DNA from 2 places in the Thermoanaerobacter kivui genome. Region 2 is predicted to be linked to the other one. Evidence: riboswitches for the same ligand, from Rfam matches in the RefSeq annotation. Region 2 holds a riboswitch; the other holds the start of a gene.
The links. A riboswitch is a leader RNA that binds a small molecule or an ion and turns the genes downstream of it on or off. The one in region 2 is predicted to bind cyclic di-AMP.
Positions count from the first base shown of each region.

Region 1: it holds a riboswitch for cyclic di-AMP, as region 2 does, so the genes downstream of both, TKV_RS05250 (cell wall hydrolase) here and TKV_RS04510 (NAD/NADP octopine/nopaline dehydrogenase family protein) in region 2, are expected to answer to the same signal.

Region 1 is NZ_CP009170.1:1,050,326-1,054,965, forward strand. Features, by position in the region: gene TKV_RS05240 (response regulator transcription factor) at 17-706, shown strand; gene TKV_RS05245 (sensor histidine kinase) at 696-2,078, shown strand; cyclic di-AMP (ydaO/yuaA leader) riboswitch at 2,113-2,239, shown strand; gene TKV_RS05250 (cell wall hydrolase) at 2,239-3,042, shown strand; gene TKV_RS05255 (TMEM165/GDT1 family protein) at 3,096-3,656, opposite strand; gene TKV_RS05260 (PIG-L deacetylase family protein) at 4,068-4,640, opposite strand, start outside.
Region 2 is NZ_CP009170.1:889,957-894,596, reverse strand. Features, by position in the region: gene asnB (asparagine synthase B) at 1-269, opposite strand, end outside; gene TKV_RS04515 (cobalamin-dependent protein) at 351-2,003, opposite strand; gene TKV_RS04510 (NAD/NADP octopine/nopaline dehydrogenase family protein) at 2,000-3,100, opposite strand; cyclic di-AMP (ydaO/yuaA leader) riboswitch at 3,205-3,333, opposite strand; gene TKV_RS04505 (helix-turn-helix transcriptional regulator) at 3,396-4,046, opposite strand; gene rsfS (ribosome silencing factor) at 4,189-4,542, opposite strand; gene TKV_RS04495 (LCP family protein) at 4,560-4,640, opposite strand, start outside.

The DNA of each region.
Region 1 (4,640 bases), 160 kb from region 2:
TCATTGGTGATGAATGATGAAAGAAAAGATACTTATCATAGAGGATGAAAAGCACATAGCCCGTTTTTTACAATTGGAGTTTGAACATGAAGGATATACTGTCACTGTGACTTACGATGGACCTTCTGGCTTAAAGGAGGCATTAGAAGGAGATTATGACCTTGTGCTTTTGGACATAATGCTTCCAGAAATTGACGGATTTGAAGTTTTAAAAAAAATAAGAGAACATTCCGACATACCTGTTATAATGCTTACTGCCAAGTACGAAGTAAAAGACAAAGTGGAAGGACTTGACATTGGAGCTGATGACTATGTGACAAAACCCTTTTCTATAGAAGAGCTTTTTGCAAGAGTGAGGGCTGCTTTGAGAAAGAAAAAGCCGCATCTTAAAAAAGATGTGTTAAGATATAGCGACATCACTATGGATTTGACAACTCATGAAGTAAGAAGAGCGGGTATAAAAATTGAACTTACAAAAAAAGAATTTGACCTTTTAGAATATTTGATTAAAAACGCAAATATAGCGCTGACAAGAGAAAAAATCCTTGAGTGCGTGTGGGGTTATGATTATTATGGAGATACCAACATAGTGGATGTATATATAAGGTATTTGAGGAGCAAAATTGACGACCCTTTTGACCGGAAGTTAATCCACACCATAAGAGGAGTGGGGTACACTTTGAAGGAGGATAAAGATGAAGATTAAGCTGTGGCCCCGCCGCATAACTTTAAGGATAGCTCTTCTTTATTCTGTAGTTTTTTCAGTAATACTGGTTGTGCTTAATGCTTCTGTGCTTTACGGCTTAAAATATTATCTAATATACCAAGCAATGGACCAAGTAACAAGCCAGGCAGAGGCTATAAAAAGTAAACTGGGGGAAATAAAAGGGGACGTCAATTTATTTGAAAAAGATTTGATTTTTTCAAGCATACCAAATGAAAATATTTATACAAAAATATTTGATGAAAAAGGGAATGTCATCTATTCTTCTAAAAGATTAGAAAGAATTAATATTCCTCATGATGTAAACATAGATATTCCTGTTAAAATTGACAAATATGATAAGGATTTGACTTACCTCAATACCATTTTTAAAAGCGATGATAAAGTGTTCTATATTCAAGTGATAAAGGACATGGAAAATGAATATTTGTTTTTGAAGCTACTTTTTATTTTGATGTTTTTTGCGGATGCGGCAGGAATTTTTGTGTCCTTTATTGCAGGATATTTCGTTACAAAGAGGGCTTTAAGACCTGTGGATTATATGACAAAAGAAGTAAGAGAGATAGATGCCCATGGGTTAAATAAAAGACTTAAAATATATGGAGAAGACGATGAACTTACAAGATTGGCAAAAACCTTTAATGACATGCTGGATAGGTTGGAAGATTCTTTTAAAAGGCAGAACATGTTTGTCTCTGATGCTTCTCACGAACTTAGAACCCCAATTTCTGTAATAAAAGGGTATATTGACATGTTGGATAGATGGGGAAAAGAGGACAAAGCCGTATTGCAAGAGGCTATAGAGGCGATTAAAAAAGAGACATTAGACATGGAGCATCTCATTGAAAGACTTCTTTTGTTGGCAAAAGGAGATAATAAATCGATAAAGTTAAATAAGGAAGAGTTTAATTTAAAGGATGTAATAAAAGAGGTTGCAGAGGAAATAAAAATGTTAAATGAAAGCAAAAATATAGTTGTAAAAGGGCAAAATGACATAAATATAATGGCTAACAAAAAACTCATTAAAGAGCTTATAAGGATATTTTTAGACAATGCAGCAAAATACACTTCTTCAGATGGCAATATAGAAATTGATGTGGGGAAGGATAACTCAAAAGCCTATATAAAAATTAAAGATGATGGCGTGGGAATACCAAAAGAGGACATTCCACATATTTTTGATAGGTTTTACAGAGTAGACAAAGCGAGAGCCAAAGAGACAGGTGGGGCAGGATTGGGATTAGCTATTGCTAAGTGGATTATTGAGGAACATAAAGGAAGCGTCACTGTAAAAAGTGAAGTAGGGAAAGGTAGTGAATTTACCATAACATTACCTATCTTTCCACCAGTTTAATATGGACACAAGTTAAATATCCGGCTATAATTTAGTTAAAAATATGCCGAATCCCCGATAAGGGGTACGGGGGAACTAAATTGGGGTGAATCCACTTTTGTGGTAGGGTGTCCCTAACCCGAACCCGTCAACTAACCTCGGAGGCAAAAGGGGGAACAACATGTTTAATATTCGCATCAAGGTCAAACCTCTCATCGCATCAGTTATAGCCGGATTGTTTATTTCCCAATCAGTATTTGCCGCAACTTACACAGTTAAACCCGGCGATACCTTATGGGGTATAAGTCAAAAATACGGAACTACCTATACTAAGCTGATGTCTTTAAACGGCCTTCAAAGTACCGTAATATACCCAGGACAAGTTTTACAAGTGCCGGGTAGTGATAACACATATGTTGTCCAAAAAGGTGACAGTTTGTACTTAATTGCTTTAAAATACGGCATTACTGTTGATATGCTCAAATCTGCAAACGGATACAAAAGCGACATAATATATCCTGGACAAGTCTTTATTATACCCAGTGCTACTTCTTCTAATAGGGCATATCAGGATGTCAGCAGAGGTTCTATCGAAAGGGGTGTAATACCCTACACAAAAGAGGAATTTGACCTCCTTGCGCGACTTGTTACCGCGGAAGCAGATGGAGAACCATACCAGGCTAAAGTAGCAGTTGCGGCTGTAGTAATAAACAGAGTTAAAAGTGGTATTTTCCCTAATACTATAAAAGATGTGATATATCAAGTCGATGCATACGGAAATTACCAATTTACTCCTGTGCTAAATGGGTGGATAAATAGACCTGCTTCAGTTGACGCTATAAGTGCAGCAAGAGATGCGTTAAGTGGTGTTGACCCAACAAACGGAGCCTTGTATTATTTTGACCAAAGTTCTACTAATGCGTGGTTGTGGTCACTTCCTATAGCGGCAAGAATAGGTAATATGGTTTTCTGTTACGGCAGGTAAAACTTCCGATGAGAGGGTCAAAAACGGGTACAATTTAAGTACCCGTTTTTGACTTAGAAAAACAATTTATACAAAGTAGAAAGACCAAAAGCGATGAATATGAAAGAAGATAGATATTTTAAGTATTGAGAGGGAAATTTTTTATTGAAATAGATACCTACAATTATTCCTAATATATCTGCTAAAAATATCCCCAGAGTAGTACCTATTAATATGTACAGAGGACTGTTATATGATGCAGTCAAAGCTATAGCAGCCAATTGCGTTTTGTCTCCAAATTCTGATAGTACATATGTACTTATAATAGTTGCAACAGGACCATATTTTGAATTTTTTATTTTTTCCTGTTTTGTTTCTTTCTCTATTAAAGTTGAAATTCCAAAAAACAAAAATAATAAAGCAGCTAAAAATTTTATATAAAAAATGGGAATGTATTCGGTGATATACGAACCAAATATCACAGCAATGCCATTGTTTATTAAGGCTGCGATAAATATACTTATAAGAACAGTCCTTACTTTAAAAAGAGTAGCAAAAGCCATTGACATGAGCTGTGACTTATCTCCCATCTCAGAAGTAAAGATAAGGACAAATGATGTGACAAGTGCCTCCATTTTATTGCCTCCCCAACTATTATATTTGCTCTATAAATAAATTAGGACCTTTACATAATATGTAAAACATATTATGTAAAGGTCTCGTTCTTTAAGGTAAAGCCAGGGTTTCCCGATATGTTGACTTTACCACATATAAGCTATGCGAACTACTCCCCTTTACTCAATATATTGTAAAAAATTTATCATAAAATGTCAACTTATTTGATTGTAACATGTCTGTCGAAATTTTGAAGGTTACTGAGTTTTTGCATAGTTATATTTTTAGACTAAAATTTTACACACATTATTTTAGAAATGAAGGCAATGTAGCTTTATTGGTGAAACCAATTTCAAAAAATTGATGTAATTTACAAAATGAGTTCTGCAAATAAAATTTTAGTAAATGGCTACAAGTTAATAGGATATTGATTATTTTTCTTTTTTCAAAAGTCTCCACGCTGTTTTGTCAATAAGATATTTATTAGAAGTAGTGGTAGCAGATAAATATATTGCATCAAAGTCTATATTTATAGGAATAGTGATATGAATTATTCTATTTTTTATATTGACATCTCCTTTTCTATAGACTAATTTTCCATTTGTAACTTTTGCATTTATTCTTGTAACTTCTTTATGGCCTTTAAATAGTATACCATATAAGTTGTATTCATAAAGTGGCTTTGCAGGTTGTCTACACTTTATAGTTATGTGCAAATTATTATTTTGTATATATGCATACACTCCTGTTATATCAACACTTCCATTTTCATAATCTCTAAAATTATCATATTCTGGGTCTATTATCACTTTATAATCATCAAATTTACGGTTTTTATTGTATTTTTTCAATATGCCGTCTTCATAAAACCCATACAGCTCTGTTTTTCTGTCAAAAGCCAATAAAAAGTCTTTCATCACTTTTATCTGAGTTTTATACATCATTATTGCTTCTCCCTTTTTGTCAATATCGGTTTTTGCAAGAGGATATAGATGCCACTCTGT
Region 2 (4,640 bases):
GTGGAAAAAATATGGTTTTTTAACTCTTTACGCAATAATTGGTAATTGTAAATTTCTCCATTATAAATAAGCCAATACCTGCCATCTTCGTTTTTTATAGGTTGGCGTCCATGATAAAGGTCAATTATCGTCAACCTATTATGGCCTAATGTAATATTTTCATCTGCAAAAATACCTGACTCATCCGGGCCACGATGTCGTATTTTATCAAGCATCCTTTGTACTTTGCTCTTATCACCAGTTCCTATAATTCCTGCCAATCCACACATTTGATTATCATTCCTCCCCTTCATATATATTTAAAGAAAATTGAATAAGGAACGTAAGAATAGATCTTACGTTCCTAAATTTTATACTGTTATAACTAATCTTTCATATTCACGTAAAATCTTTTCTACCCTTTCTTCTTCAGGTATTATTCTGTGTTTTTCATAGTCATAAGCGTAACATGCCCCATCTATAACTTTGGTTTGTAGTGCTCCTTTAGCATATTTGTTACCTTTAAGATGAGGTGCATCCAATAGACCTATTTTTATTGCTAGTGCCAACACATCTGGATCTACCAGTGGATCAGGACTGTGAGGTGCCAAGCTCTTTATCGCTTCCAATAAAATCCTTGTCTCTTTCTTTAACTGTTCTTTTCTTTGAATTACTTCTTTATCCTGAGTCAAATCAGGCATTCCAAACATAGAGTTTTTTATCACGGCTTTTACTATTTTAACGCTTTCAATTATATCTTCTGACGTTGCAGCATGATGAGCTTCACAATATCCCACTACGTGATATATATGAGGTCTTATAGCCATAGAGAGATAAGCACTGGAAGCCAACTGACCCTTGGCCTCTAAAAGGTCAGTTGGAAAACTTGCAAGTCCTGCCCTTGCTTGCCTTATAACTCTAAAGTTTTCATCTTGTAATTCTTCTATCAATTCTATCTTCGCAAGCATCTTTGCCAAATCCATTTTCGGAGAAATAGACGCAGGTACATTAAACATAAACTGCGCTACATAATCTTTTACTCCCATCTTTTTGGCGTTATATGCAGCAAGATAAGCCATTGTTACTCCAATTACGTCGTGAGCATCTCTCAAACTCCAATGATGTGCTTCGTTTACTTCTACAGGTACTCCTTTTTCAGCGTGCCATTTCATAAGCTGCTGATTTTCTCTTATGGAAGTATTTACATCCCTTGGTCCTCTGCCGTCCAATACATTATACCAGCAAAGGGGAATCGCTGCCCAAGCGTTATGGATAGTCTCTAGAAGCATCTCTGCCATCTTGAAAACATCATTTGTACCACTGTAACATCTGAGAAGAGGATAGTTACCTCTTTTTGAAGCCTCATATATTCTTATTAAGTCTTCTTTCTTTCTTATAGAAACACCGCCTGCTCCATCTAAAGACTTGTCATATTTTTTATCAAAGAAGTGCTCTTGAGCATTTTGGTCTGGCGCGAGAGAAATTACATCTAAAATTTCTGCCTCTGCTATCTTCTTAACACCCTCTATAGTATCTTCTAATGAAGGAAGACCAAAGTGGTGTCTTATGATAGGATAGGGAAATTTATCTTCTATTCTTCCTATTAGTGTATCAGCAAAAACCCGCTGTCTATGACTTGTGCTTCCTCCTCTTAGAAAGTTGATTGTAGCTTCATCCCCATTTTTGCCATCAAAAACTGTCACAAATATTCCTGATTTACAAGCTACTTCTGCATTAGGTTCTGTCCCTCCAAATACCCATTTTATATGTTGCAAATTATTTACTTCTATTTCCCTCTTTAATTCTTCTAAAAGTTTTTCAAGAGCAGAAGGAGTCAGTCTATAGCTTACTCCTACAATCCCCGGTTTATGTTCTTTAACGGCTTCTATCAATTTTTTAATAGGAACAGCAGGTCCCAAAAATACAGTCTCATAACCTTGCTGCTCGGCAAACCTCAAAAAGTTATACACTCCTGCTACATGAACACAATTCCCTATAGCTGCCGCTACAATTAACTTCTTCATGCTATCGTTACCTCCTTTCTTCTTCCTTCAACCAATTCTATTATCTCTTCAACTGACATTCCTTTTATGCCAAGCTTTTCAGCAGTCCTTCCTATTTTCCAGTAATCTTTTCTATGCATAACTGAAGCAAGATGTATAACAGCATCAATAGTAAGAGTCTTGATACCTATCTCTTTTGCTATAGAAGACATAGGCACTAAACTCATAGGAACATCTTCAAATATATACCGGCAATCTAATGTTTCAGGAGCTAACAAACCTACATAAGCTTTTGTGTTTTGAATTACCTCATATAGATTTTCTCCTTCTGCATTGTAACTTTCTTTTAGCCATCTTTTAGCGGAAATAGTATTTACACCTAGAGCTTTCGCCACCATCATTCTTTCGTTATCTATTTTTTCCAATATCTTTGCTACAGAAGGTGAAATTCCTTCGCGATAATATTCAAAATTGCCTTTTGTCGTCTCAATTCTCGCCGCATTTAACAAGGTAGGCGTTGGATGAAAAACAGAGCCAAAGTTATTGAAGCTGGTTTCTAAAACATTTTGCGCTGGTACAAATTGAGGAAAAGCAGTGTTAAGTGCCTCTACTACCATCTGAGTTTTGTCTTTGGGTATTGCAGCAACAGACACAACCTCTTTTATCTTGTATATCTTTGCCTTTCCCATGGAAGACCTGCAGGCATATATAAAAGTATCTGTTTCTGCAATAACTACTTCTAAACCTCTTCTCTTTCTAATTACATTGTGAAATTCTAAGGCACCACCTGTTCTTCCAGGATTCAATACGATTATCTGTCCTTCCTCAAGATATGGCAACACTTCATTAGCAATTTTATAATGAGCAGACGCTGGAACTGCAACTAAAATTATGTCAACGCCTTCAACGGCTTTTTTCATATCATCAGTTATCAAATTTAATTTTCCAAATCCTTTAATTTCCCCTTTTAACTCTATTCCACCTTTTTCTATTATCGGAATTAATTTTTCATAGGTTCTGTTGTAAAGATTTACCTTAAAGCCTTTCAAAGCCAAGTGCCCTGCTATTGCCTGACCCCCGTTACCGGCTCCTATTACTGCAAAGGAGACTGCACCCATCTTCTTAAACCCCCTTTTTAAGAAATGAAAAAGCTATAGAGGAAATCTATAGCTTTACGATTTGCCGTCTGATAAAAAAACAAAATCAGACACCAATGCTATCATCCTCCTCTTTCAACGCTTACGAGGTTAGCTGACGGGTTCGGGCCGAAAGATAACCCTACCATCTTAAAGATGGATTCACCCCGAAAATTGGTTCCCCCGCTTCTTTACGAATTCAGCGTTTAGCATTTTATTCAATTTTCAATTTATTTTTATTATATCATAAAATCTAAAAGTTGTAAAGAGAAACAAGTTAATATTTCCCAAAATCATCTCCTACTCTTATTTCATCCAAATAATTGTATATAGTATATCTGGAAACACACAATATCTTCGCTACATAATCTATAGCTCCCCTTATCAAAAAAGTGCCTTTAGCATCCAACATCTTGACTACCTGCACTTTTTCTTCTTTTGTCATGAAATTTACAGGTTTTCCATAATTTTCTAATGTGGTATTCACTATGCTCTCTAAAACCTCACTAACACTGCCTGTATAAGCCTCTCGAGCCTCCTCATTGGTATCAGTCACATCGCAAAACTCTGATAAGGTATTTTTTACCATTATAAATTCTGAGATATCAATATTGATGGTAAGGCATCCAACAGGCTTACCATTTTCGTCTTTTATAAAAAGAGCAGATGACTTCAAAATTTTCCCATCTTTCCCTTTGTTTTTATAGTTTATTAAATTTTCAACGTTATCAGATTTCAATACTTTCGATATAGTTTCAGGCAAAGGACTCCCCACTTCTCTTCCCGTTACATGTCCGTTTACAATTGCAATAATAGGATATTGAGGCGAAGAAAAGTCATGCAGTGCTACTTCGCAATTTTTCCCAAACGTATTAGCTATTCCTTCCATTATAGGGATTATGCTTTTTAAGATAGGATGCGTCTTCATTGACTTTGAATCCCCCTAATCATACAATTTAAATATATGCAGTGAAGTGATGAAAAATTACTGATAGGCTGCAAAAAAATTCATCTGCAAAAAAAGATAAGACTTTAAGATGAAAAAAATTATTAACGTTATTATACATGCCTCAAACAAGGTTGTCAAGCACTATTTCCTTTGCATCTGCCCATAATCTTTCTAAATTGTAGAAAGCTCTTTCTTCCTCTTGGAAAATGTGCACCACCACATCCCCATAATCCATTAAAACCCATTTGCCTGAAGCATATCCTTCAATGTGGTCAACAAAAATCCCCTCTTCACAGAGTTTTTTCTCAATCTCATCAGTTAATGCTTTTACGTGGGTATCCGAACTGCCGGTCGCAATAATAAAATAATCTGCAATAGTCGTCAATTCACCTATATATAAGACCTTTATGTCAAAAGCTTTTTTGTCTTCTAGCAGATTACAAATTTTAAAGACTTTATCTTTTACATCTACCACCAAATCAACCCTCCATTTTATATGTTTTTTCCTAAAATTATAGTTATGTCAGCACTATTACTTCCTTTTGTATCTTCAACTACAATAGCATTTTTTAA